3 regions of the Aneurinibacillus sp. XH2 genome follow, and region 2 is predicted to be linked to each of the others. Evidence: riboswitches for the same ligand, from Rfam matches in the RefSeq annotation. Region 2 holds a riboswitch; each other region holds the start of a gene.
What was found. A riboswitch is a leader RNA that binds a small molecule or an ion and turns the genes downstream of it on or off. The one in region 2 is predicted to bind S-adenosylmethionine.

Region 1 (3,160 bases), 940 kb from region 2:
ATCGATGGCAAATGGTTTATCGCGCTTCGCCCGTTTGCCCAATTGTATGGTTGCCAAGTTTATTGGGATGCGTCCCAGGAAATAGCGACCATGCGCTGTGGTGAAACTGTGCGCAAATATCCGAGCAAAAATAATGCATATGTACGCAACGAAAAAGGTGTCCTCTGGCTTTCGCTTGAAAAATTGGACAGCGACTTTCCGTCCATCCTTGTCGAAACGAGAGGGGATAATCTGTTCGTTTATGTAAAGTAAAGCATGGATTCACAACAAAATTCCTTCCCGGGCGTATATACAATTAGATAACCATTTATACCGTAATTGGGAGGATGGAAAAGCCGGGGAGAGATGCCCGGCTTCTTCCCTTAGATCAGTATACGCAGGGAGGAATGTACATGAAAAAATGGGGATATGGATTGGCAGGTGCCGCGTTGGCCTTGGTGATCGGGGCGGTGTCCACCGGTTTGGCAGCTACGCCTGAGCCCGGCTCCGATGCAGATCCGGTTGTAACGAAGAGCTATGTGGAGAAAGTAAAGCAGGAGATTTTGAATGTGGTGAAATCCCAGCCCGGCAAACCGGCAAGCGACACGCAGACACCGGCTGCGGCGAAGCTGATCGTGGAAAAAGTTCCGGCAGGAAAGACGATTATTGGCTATGCGGGCACGGAATTTATTGTTCGGACCGGAAAAGTGGTCGCTCATACGCCGCCGGGCGAAGGGTATGGTCTCCCGGATTTGACCGCAGGCACGAACATTACGCAGGGCGAGCCGGTACCAGCCAATCACCATTTGTTGTTGCCGCGCGATGACGGCCGTGGCCTCAAAGTTGTAAAAGGCCCGGCGGACATTATGATCCGCGGTGAATATGTAGTTCGGTAGCACGGTCGAACGAACAACCAAGTATTTTTCTTTATTGACATCCAAACCTAAATAAGATATGCTCATTGAGAACGGAAGACCCTTGTATCCCGAGCAGGCGGAGGGACTGGCCCGATGAAGCCCGGCAACCACATCGCGCAACGAGCTAGCGCGGACAAGTGTTCCCGGCGCGATGAACGGTGCTAACCAGCAGAACAGGTATGGATACATACTTGATTCTGGAAGATAAAGGGCAAAGAATGAGTAAAAAGATGACCCTTTTCCAGGATAAAATAATGGAAAAGGTTTTTTACTGCTTTGCGACAACGTTTGGGAAGGGAGTACCGTATCTTAACCAAGACCATCTATATATTCATGGTTTATAAGGAGGTACGTGAACATGGCGCTGAAAAAAGGCCGTCATCTCTTCACATCGGAATCGGTAACGGAGGGCCATCCGGACAAAATTTGCGACCAGATTTCCGATGCCATTCTTGATGCGATTCTTGAAAAAGATCCAAACGCTCGTGTAGCGGCGGAAACATCCGTAACAACAGGCATGGTGCTTGTAGCGGGCGAGATTACGACAAGCTGCTATGTAGATATTCCGAAAGTGGTTCGTGAAACGATTCGTGAAATCGGATATACTCGCGCGAAATTCGGTTTTGACGCTGACACTTGCGCGGTTCTAACTTCTATTGACGAACAATCTCCTGATATTGCGCAGGGGGTTGACCAGGCGCTCGAAGCGCGCGAAGGACAGATGACAGATGAGCAAATTGAAGCGATTGGTGCTGGCGACCAGGGCTTAATGTTTGGATTCGCTTGCAACGAAACGGCAGAATTGATGCCGCTTCCGATTTCTCTTGCTCATAAACTGTCCCGTCGTTTGACGGAAGTCCGCAAAGATGGAACGTTGAGCTACCTGCGTCCGGATGGCAAAACGCAGGTAACGATTGAATATGAAGGAAACAAACCAGTACGTGTGGACACGATCGTTATTTCTACGCAGCACGATCCGTCCATAACGCTTGAGCAAATCCAGAAGGATCTGAAAGAACATGTGATTAAGCCGGTTGTTCCGGCCGAGTTCCTCGATGAGCAAACGAAGTATTTTATCAATCCAACAGGTCGCTTCGTTATCGGTGGACCGCAGGGTGACGCTGGATTGACCGGACGCAAGATTATCGTGGACACATATGGTGGATATGCTCGTCATGGTGGCGGCGCTTTCTCCGGTAAAGACCCGACCAAAGTGGATCGCTCCGGTGCGTATGCGGCGCGCTATGTAGCGAAAAACATTGTGGCCGCGGGGTTGGCGGAGAAGTGTGAAGTGCAAGTAGCTTATGCGATTGGGGTGGCGCAGCCTGTATCCATTAATGTAGATACATTCGGGACAGGCAAGGTGGATGAAGAAATTCTTGTTCAGCTTGTGCGCAAACATTTTGATCTTCGTCCAGCAGGCATTATCAAACAGCTTGACTTGCGTCGACCGATCTACCGTCAAACTGCCGCGTATGGACATTTTGGTCGCAATGACCTAAATGTTCCATGGGAAAGAACGGATAAGGCAGAAATTCTTAAGAAAGAAGCTTCTGAACTTTCCGCTCGCTAATAAAAATAAGACTAAAGACCCAACACATCAATAGTGTGTGGGTCTTGTTTTGTTTATGTGGGATGAATGATACAATAGGAAAAGAGTTTTTGTTCTTCTTGCCTATAAAGGAAGTCAACCAGTAGGGAAGAGAAGCGTAGAAGGTAACAATTCGAATGGTACTTATTGGCTAATGATAGAGAGGGGATGTACGTGACCGAGGCGAACATTGATTTTCAACTGCTTGATGAGGTCATGAATAAGACGATTTCGTCGGTGGAAGAAAGTAGGGAAAAGATTTTTGATATCGCGGAAAACGCGCATAAAGAAAGCAATTATATCAGCCTCGAACTGGAAGCCCTAAAAAGAGAAATCGAATGGGTCATTAGCCAGACGGATGAACTTGAACTGCAGGCGAGAAAGGCGCGCCAGAAGCTGGCTAGTATTAGCCGTAGTTTCCACCAATATAGTGAGGCGGAAATACGCGAAGCGTATGAGCAAGCCAGCCAGATGCAGATTAAGCTGTCGCTCTCAAGGGATAAGGAGCTCCATCTCAGGCAGCGGCGGGACGAGCTGGAGCGGCGCCACCGCAGCATTTTAAGCACCATAGAGAAATCGGAAAACTTGATTGCGCAGATGGGAATTGTGCTAAACTACCTGCAGGGCAACTTAAGGAAAGTGGGGATTGCGCTGGAGTCAGCCCAGAATCAGC
Region 2 (3,160 bases):
GCGTGCGGCTCTTGCGCGTGTCGGGCTCGGCGAACGTATGAATCATATTCCGAATCAGTTATCAGGCGGACAGCGGCAGCGGGTAGCGATTGCGCGCGCCCTCGTAAATGAGCCGGCGATTGTGCTGGCTGATGAGCCAACCGGGGCGCTTGATTCGCGGACAAGCATTGAAATTATGGACATTTTCCAACAGTTAAATGAACAAGGAACGACTATTATTCTTGTTACGCATGAACCGGATATCGCATGCTATGCGAAGCGGTTAATCCGCTTCCGCGACGGCCAGGTAGTCGCCGATGACCCCGTGCGGGATCGATTATTCGCGTCGCAACAACTGGCGTCGGAGCGCCAACAGGAGGTGTAATCTATGCGTTTGCTGGAAAGCTTAAGCATGGCTTTGGACGGTTTGCGCGCCAATAAGCTGCGTTCTTTTCTAACGATGCTGGGGATTATTATTGGTATCGCGTCTGTCATTGCGGTTATGACGCTTGGGAAAGGGGGCGAAAGTGCGGTCGTGCAGCAGGTAAGCAAGTTCGGCCAAAATAAATTTATGGTATATACCCGCTACGATACGGAGGAGCCTGAAGATCCGAACGCGCTTACTTTGGAAGATGCGGAATATTTGCCGCAGGTGAGTCCGTACATTTCCGCTGCCGTAGCCAACTCTTACGTAGGCAATACGGAGCTTTACTGGCTCAATAAGAAGAAAACCGTCGAAGTAAGGGCGACGACGGCCCAGCTTCCGGCTGTACAACCCACGCTCCACATGGTGCAAGGCCGCTTTTTTACCGACGAGGATGATAAAAACCGCCGACCGGTTATCGTATTGGAAGACGGAGCAGCTCAGGAATTGTTCGGGACGGAAAACCCGATCGGTCAGCGCGTGCGTTTTAACGATCGGAGCGTAGTGGTGATCGGCGTATTTAAGCAGGAGAAAGTAAGCTTTGATTTTTCCAAAGCAAAGAGCGCGTTTGTTCCGTTTCGTTTTGCGAATGAGCTGTCTGAAAACCAAACGGTAAGCAACATTGAAATGACCGCCATTTCCAAAGAAGCATTGCGGCCTGCGATGAAGCAGGTCAAGGATTATTTGAACCGCAAGCATAACCATAAAGATTACTATGAAGTTTTAAGTATGGAAGACAATATTAAAGAGTTTTCGCAAATGACTGGAATGATTACCCTGATTTTTAGCATTGTAGCTGGCATTTCCCTCGTGGTGGGCGGCATTGGCGTGATGAATATTATGCTTGTGTCCGTGACGGAACGGACAAGAGAAATCGGAATCCGCAAAGCGCTTGGAGCGCAGCGGAAAGATATTTTGCTTCAGTTCCTACTGGAGTCGATGATTTTGTCGTTAATCGGCGGCTTAATCGGAGCATTGCTTGGTATTGGTATATCAGCTATCGGCTTTTCCTATGCTAATATACCGCTTTTGATTTCATGGGAGACCGTTTTGCTTGCATTTTCCGTGTCCAGTTCCATCGGGATTTTCTTCGGATTGTATCCTGCCAACAAAGCGGCAAAGCTAAATCCGATTGAGGCGTTGCGTTATGAATAAGAAGCGGGCTGCTCTTTAACTCTGAAGCCTCTTTGCATAATGAATGAGAGGATTTTTTTGAAAAGTATTGTCTTTTTAGAAAAAGCCGAGTATAATCAAATTTAATAAATCCGATCAATATAATATGAATTCTCTTTCTTATCCAGAGAGATGGAGGGACTGGCCCAATGAAATCTCGGCAACCTAATTCGGTTAGGTGCCAATTCCAGAAAGCACACGCTTGAAGATGAGGAAGAGGGGAGCGTAGAATATAAGCCCTTCTTCTTTAATGAAGCAGGGCTTTTTTAATTAAATTAAACATATAAAACAAATTTGATTAATATTATTTTTGGAAAAAAAGGGGATGGTTATATGGTGGCAGGTAAAGTGTATCTTGTGGGTGCCGGGCCAGGCGATCCAAAGTTGATTACAGTGCGTGGGCTTGAGCTTCTACAACGGGCGGATGTGATTGTATATGACCGTCTGGCCAGTCCAAAGCTGCTTGATTATGCAAAAAAGGAGGCTGAATGCATTTATTGCGGAAAAGAGACAAATCACCATTCGTTATCCCAGACGGAAATTAACGAGATCATTGTGGCGAAGGCTGTGCAAGGGAAAGAGGTTGTTCGTTTAAAAGGGGGTGATCCATTTGTTTTCGGGCGCGGTGGGGAAGAAGCGGAAGCCTGTATCGCGGCCGGCATCGACTATGAAGTTGTGCCGGGCATTACATCGGGTATCGCTGCTCCGGCTTATGCAGGAATACCTATCACGCACCGTGGTTATTCATCCTCCGTCGCGTTTGTGACTGGCCACAAAGCTGTAGAGAAGGAGCAAAGTGGTATTCAGTGGGAGAAGTTGGCCACTGCGGTAGATACGCTGGTATTTTACATGGGGGTCGGCAATTTGCCGGAAATTGTGAAAAATCTTCATAAGTACGGCCGGGCCAAAGAGACACCTGTGGCACTTATCCGCTGGGGTACATGCGAAAATCAGGAGACGCTTATAGGTACATTGGAGACGATTGTAGAGCAGGTACAACAGGCACGCTTTCGTTCTCCGGCAGTGATTGTCGTAGGCGAGGTTGTCCGCCTGCGGGAGCAGTTAGCTTGGTATGAACAACAGCTGCGTCAAGTCATTATTGCATAATATTCGCTGAGATGAGAGGAGAGAGTATGAATGAGTTATACACCAATATGGGCACAAAATAAGGAGAAATTGAATAAAACAGAATTAATAAAACTGGAGAAAGATGGACTGGATGTTATTGAGGACATTTATCGTTATGCGAAAACTGGTTTTGAATCCATTACGCCGGATGATATGGATCGTTTTAAGTGGGCAGGTGTATATCAGCAGCGCCCGAAAGACGGGTGCTTTATGATGCGTGTCCGGGTTCCGTCCGGAAATCTTACGTCCGAGCAGGCGCGCACGCTTGCGAGTATCGCGCATGATTATGGCAGGGATTTAATCGATATTACGACACGTCAGGCGATTCAGTTTCACTGGTTGCGGATCGAAAATTTACCGGACATTTTTGAACGGTTGGCTGCCGTCGGATTGTCCTCATTTGAGGCGTGCGGCGATTGCCCGCGTACGATTGTTGGCAATCCGCTTGCGGGGCTC
Region 3 (3,160 bases), 1.6 Mb from region 2:
ATCTCTATAGGCGTACTGATGGCAGAAAGAAGTGTGAGCAGCAAGGTACGATCAGTCTGGGTTAAACGGGCACCGAACGTAATGAGTGAAGCACCGCTGAGCGCTGTATTCGTAATACTGGGAATGACACGGGCCACTTTGCAAGGAATATATGCTTCTAATTGTTGCACACCGACGGAACTTGTGATAGATAGAACAAGTTTATCGGGCGTCAAATGTTCGCCAATTTCGTCGAGTACCGTCCGATATTCCAGGGGCTTGGTGCACAGAAATAGAATGTCTGCTTTTTGGGCCACATTTATGTTAGTGCTAGCCTTGATGTCCGGGTGTTTTGCCGTGAGCGCATGTAGTTTTTCCGGTGTCCGATTGGCAACAGAGATTTGGGCGGGCAGAACAGCACCAGATTCGATAAAGGCTTCAATGAGGATTGTTCCCATACTTCCCGTTCCGATAAAGCCGATATGCATCTAAATCCCCCCGGCGATTATAATTATTTAATAAGTATGAGGGGAAAGAAAGATTTAGTACACATATTTTTCTAATTATGCTAAGATAGAGATGTGGTAATTATTTACAAATATTTTGTACCATTTCTTCCGTCACAAGTTTGCGCGGCGGAAGATGGTAACGTTGCGCAAGTTGATTAATTTGTTGTGTGATGTTATTAATCTCTTCCACGCTGATTTTTTCTCCGTTCTTGCATTGCTCTACCGCTTTTTCAATCCACATTTCCCGCACCGCATCCAGTTTGCGGTAGAGCGTAATATACTCAGCTTGCCTTGCGGAGTGGGCTGAAATTGCGTGATGAACACCCATTGTTTGCAATCCTCCTTTTTTAAGTGGCGATTTTCTGAATGTTTATATAAAAAGTATAGGCAAAAAGTTAGAAAACTACAAGTAAGGGAGAGAGATGCGGTGAAAAGCTGGTTTGTAGAAAAGAAAAAATGGATCAGTATTAGTATATGTCTTTTTATTTTGGGCAGTAGTATTTATTTTTATAATTACACTCAGGAGGAAACAGAAGCAAAAACGCTTCCGTTTTCTGAGCAACAAGCGGTTACGGGCTCCTCCGTTTTCACTGCCGGGGAGAACGATCAAACGGGAGATCCCATAGAAAAAGAGGAAAGCGCGCGCTCTCCTGCGCCATCCGTTCAGGCGACTGTCGTCGTTGATGTGAAGGGCGCGGTAGCGAAGCCAGGGGTATATACGTTACCGGCTGAGGCACGTGTGTATCAGGCCATCGGGATGGCGGGCGGATTGCTTCCGGAAGCGGATGCAAAGCAAGTCAACGGAGCGCAGCGGCTTGTTGACGGCATGCTCTTATATATTCCGATAAAAGGAGAAGAGGCTCTAATCGGTACAACGGGTCTGGCATCAGCAGGAACAGCTTCTGCGCCGGGCGCACCCGGGCAGGAGGAGAAAATTAATATTAATACAGCTACATTAGAGCAACTACAAACCATTCCTGGTATTGGGCCTGGAAAAGCAGCAGCTATTATTCAATACAGGGAAGAAAATGGCCTGTTCAGAACGGTAGAGGATTTAACAAAGGTAGCAGGAATTGGTCCGAAAACATTGGAGAAAATGCGCGCCAAAATTTCTGTACAATAAAAATCTTCAAATTAAGTTGACAGGTAGGAATAGTAAGGCTATAATAAAACCAGAATCAGCTCAAGCGAGAAAATTTTATATAAGACATCTCTTATCAAGAGCGGCGGAGGGACTGGCCCGATGAAGCCCGGCAACCGGCACGTATGTGCAAGGTGCTAATTCCAGCAAAGCAGCATGCTTTGGAAGATGAGAGCGATGATACATACCTGCGTAGAATCCTCTTCTTCCAAAGAAGAGGATTTTTCTTTTGGTTGGCATCGCCGAAAACAAAGAATGATGACAGGGAGGAAAAAGAGAATGGCAGAAGAACGCAAATTCAATTTCGAGACGGTATGCTTGCACGGAGGACAGGAAGTGGACCCGACGACGCTTTCGCGCGCGGTGCCAATTTATCAAACAACTTCTTATGTATTTAAAGACACGGAGCATGCAGCCAATTTGTTCGCATTGAAAGAATTCGGTAACATTTATACGCGCATTATGAACCCGACGCAGGATACGTTTGAGAAGCGGATTGCGGAACTTGAAGGCGGTGTGGGTGCGCTTGCGGTCGCTTCCGGTCAGGCGGCAATTACGTTCTCTATTTTAAACATCGCGCATGCGGGGGATGAAATTATCGCTTCCAGCAATCTATATGGCGGAACATACAACCTGTTCGCGCATACGTTTCCGAAGTTCGGCATAACGGTGAAATTCTTTGATCCGGAAGATAAGGATGCTATTCGTGCCGCGATCACGCACAAGACAAAAGCGCTTTATGCGGAAACGATCGGAAATCCACGCGCAGATATAGTTGATTTGGAAACATTAGCGGGCATCGCGCATGAGAACGGAATTCCATTTATTGTAGATAACACGTTTGCCACTCCGTATCTTTGCCGTCCGATTGAATTTGGCGCTGACATTGTTGTTCATTCTGCTACAAAGTTTATCGGTGGTCATGGTACCTCAATTGGAGGCGTGATTGTCGACTCCGGTAACTTTGACTGGAACAATGGCAAGTTCCCAGGGTTAACTGAGCCAGATCCGAGCTATCACGGTGTAGTATACACGGAAGCAGTCGGCAATCTTGCCTACATTATCAAAGCGCGCGTACAATTGCTGCGCGACTTTGGGGCAGCGATATCTCCGTTCAACTCTTGGTTATTCCTGCAAGGGTTGGAGACGCTTCATTTACGCATGGAGCGTCATGTGGAAAATACAAAAAAAGTAGCGGAATATTTGCAAGAAAACGAACTTGTTTCCTGGGTGAATTATGCAGGGCTTGAGAGCAGTCCTTATTATGAGCGCGCAAAGAAGTATTTGCCAAAAGGACCGGGTTCCATTTTCACGTTCGGCATTAAAGGTGGGCTGGAAGAAGGCAAACGCTTTATTAACAGCCTGAAGCTTCTTTCCCACTTGGCGAATGTTGGCGATGCCAAAACGCTTGTTATCCACCCTGCAAGTACGACGCATCAGCAGCTAACGGAAGAACAACAGCGCAGTGCGGGTGTTACGCCGGATATGATTCGTCTCTCTATCGGTATTGAAGCGGTAGATGATATTATTG

Region 1: linked by a shared signal. The riboswitch ahead of metK (methionine adenosyltransferase) and the one ahead of cobA (uroporphyrinogen-III C-methyltransferase) in region 2 are both predicted to bind S-adenosylmethionine.
Region 3: linked by a shared signal. The riboswitch ahead of ACH33_RS05210 (homocysteine synthase) and the one ahead of cobA (uroporphyrinogen-III C-methyltransferase) in region 2 are both predicted to bind S-adenosylmethionine.

What each region holds. Positions count from the first base shown of each region.
Region 1 is NZ_CP014140.1:392,658-395,817, forward strand. Features, by position in the region: gene ACH33_RS01910 (S41 family peptidase) at 1-252, shown strand, start outside; gene ACH33_RS01915 (hypothetical protein) at 393-875, shown strand; SAM riboswitch class I at 957-1,107, shown strand; gene metK (methionine adenosyltransferase) at 1,261-2,469, shown strand; gene ACH33_RS01925 (sensor histidine kinase) at 2,635-3,160, shown strand, end outside.
Region 2 is NZ_CP014140.1:3,114,738-3,117,897, reverse strand. Features, by position in the region: gene ACH33_RS15560 (ABC transporter ATP-binding protein) at 1-364, shown strand, start outside; gene ACH33_RS15555 (ABC transporter permease) at 368-1,558, shown strand; SAM riboswitch class I at 1,694-1,791, shown strand; gene cobA (uroporphyrinogen-III C-methyltransferase) at 1,910-2,683, shown strand; gene ACH33_RS15545 (nitrite/sulfite reductase) at 2,714-3,160, shown strand, end outside.
Region 3 is NZ_CP014140.1:1,070,574-1,073,733, forward strand. Features, by position in the region: gene comER (late competence protein ComER) at 1-467, opposite strand, end outside; gene ACH33_RS05200 (DUF2533 family protein) at 568-816, opposite strand; gene ACH33_RS05205 (helix-hairpin-helix domain-containing protein) at 916-1,611, shown strand; SAM riboswitch class I at 1,700-1,804, shown strand; gene ACH33_RS05210 (homocysteine synthase) at 1,909-3,160, shown strand, end outside.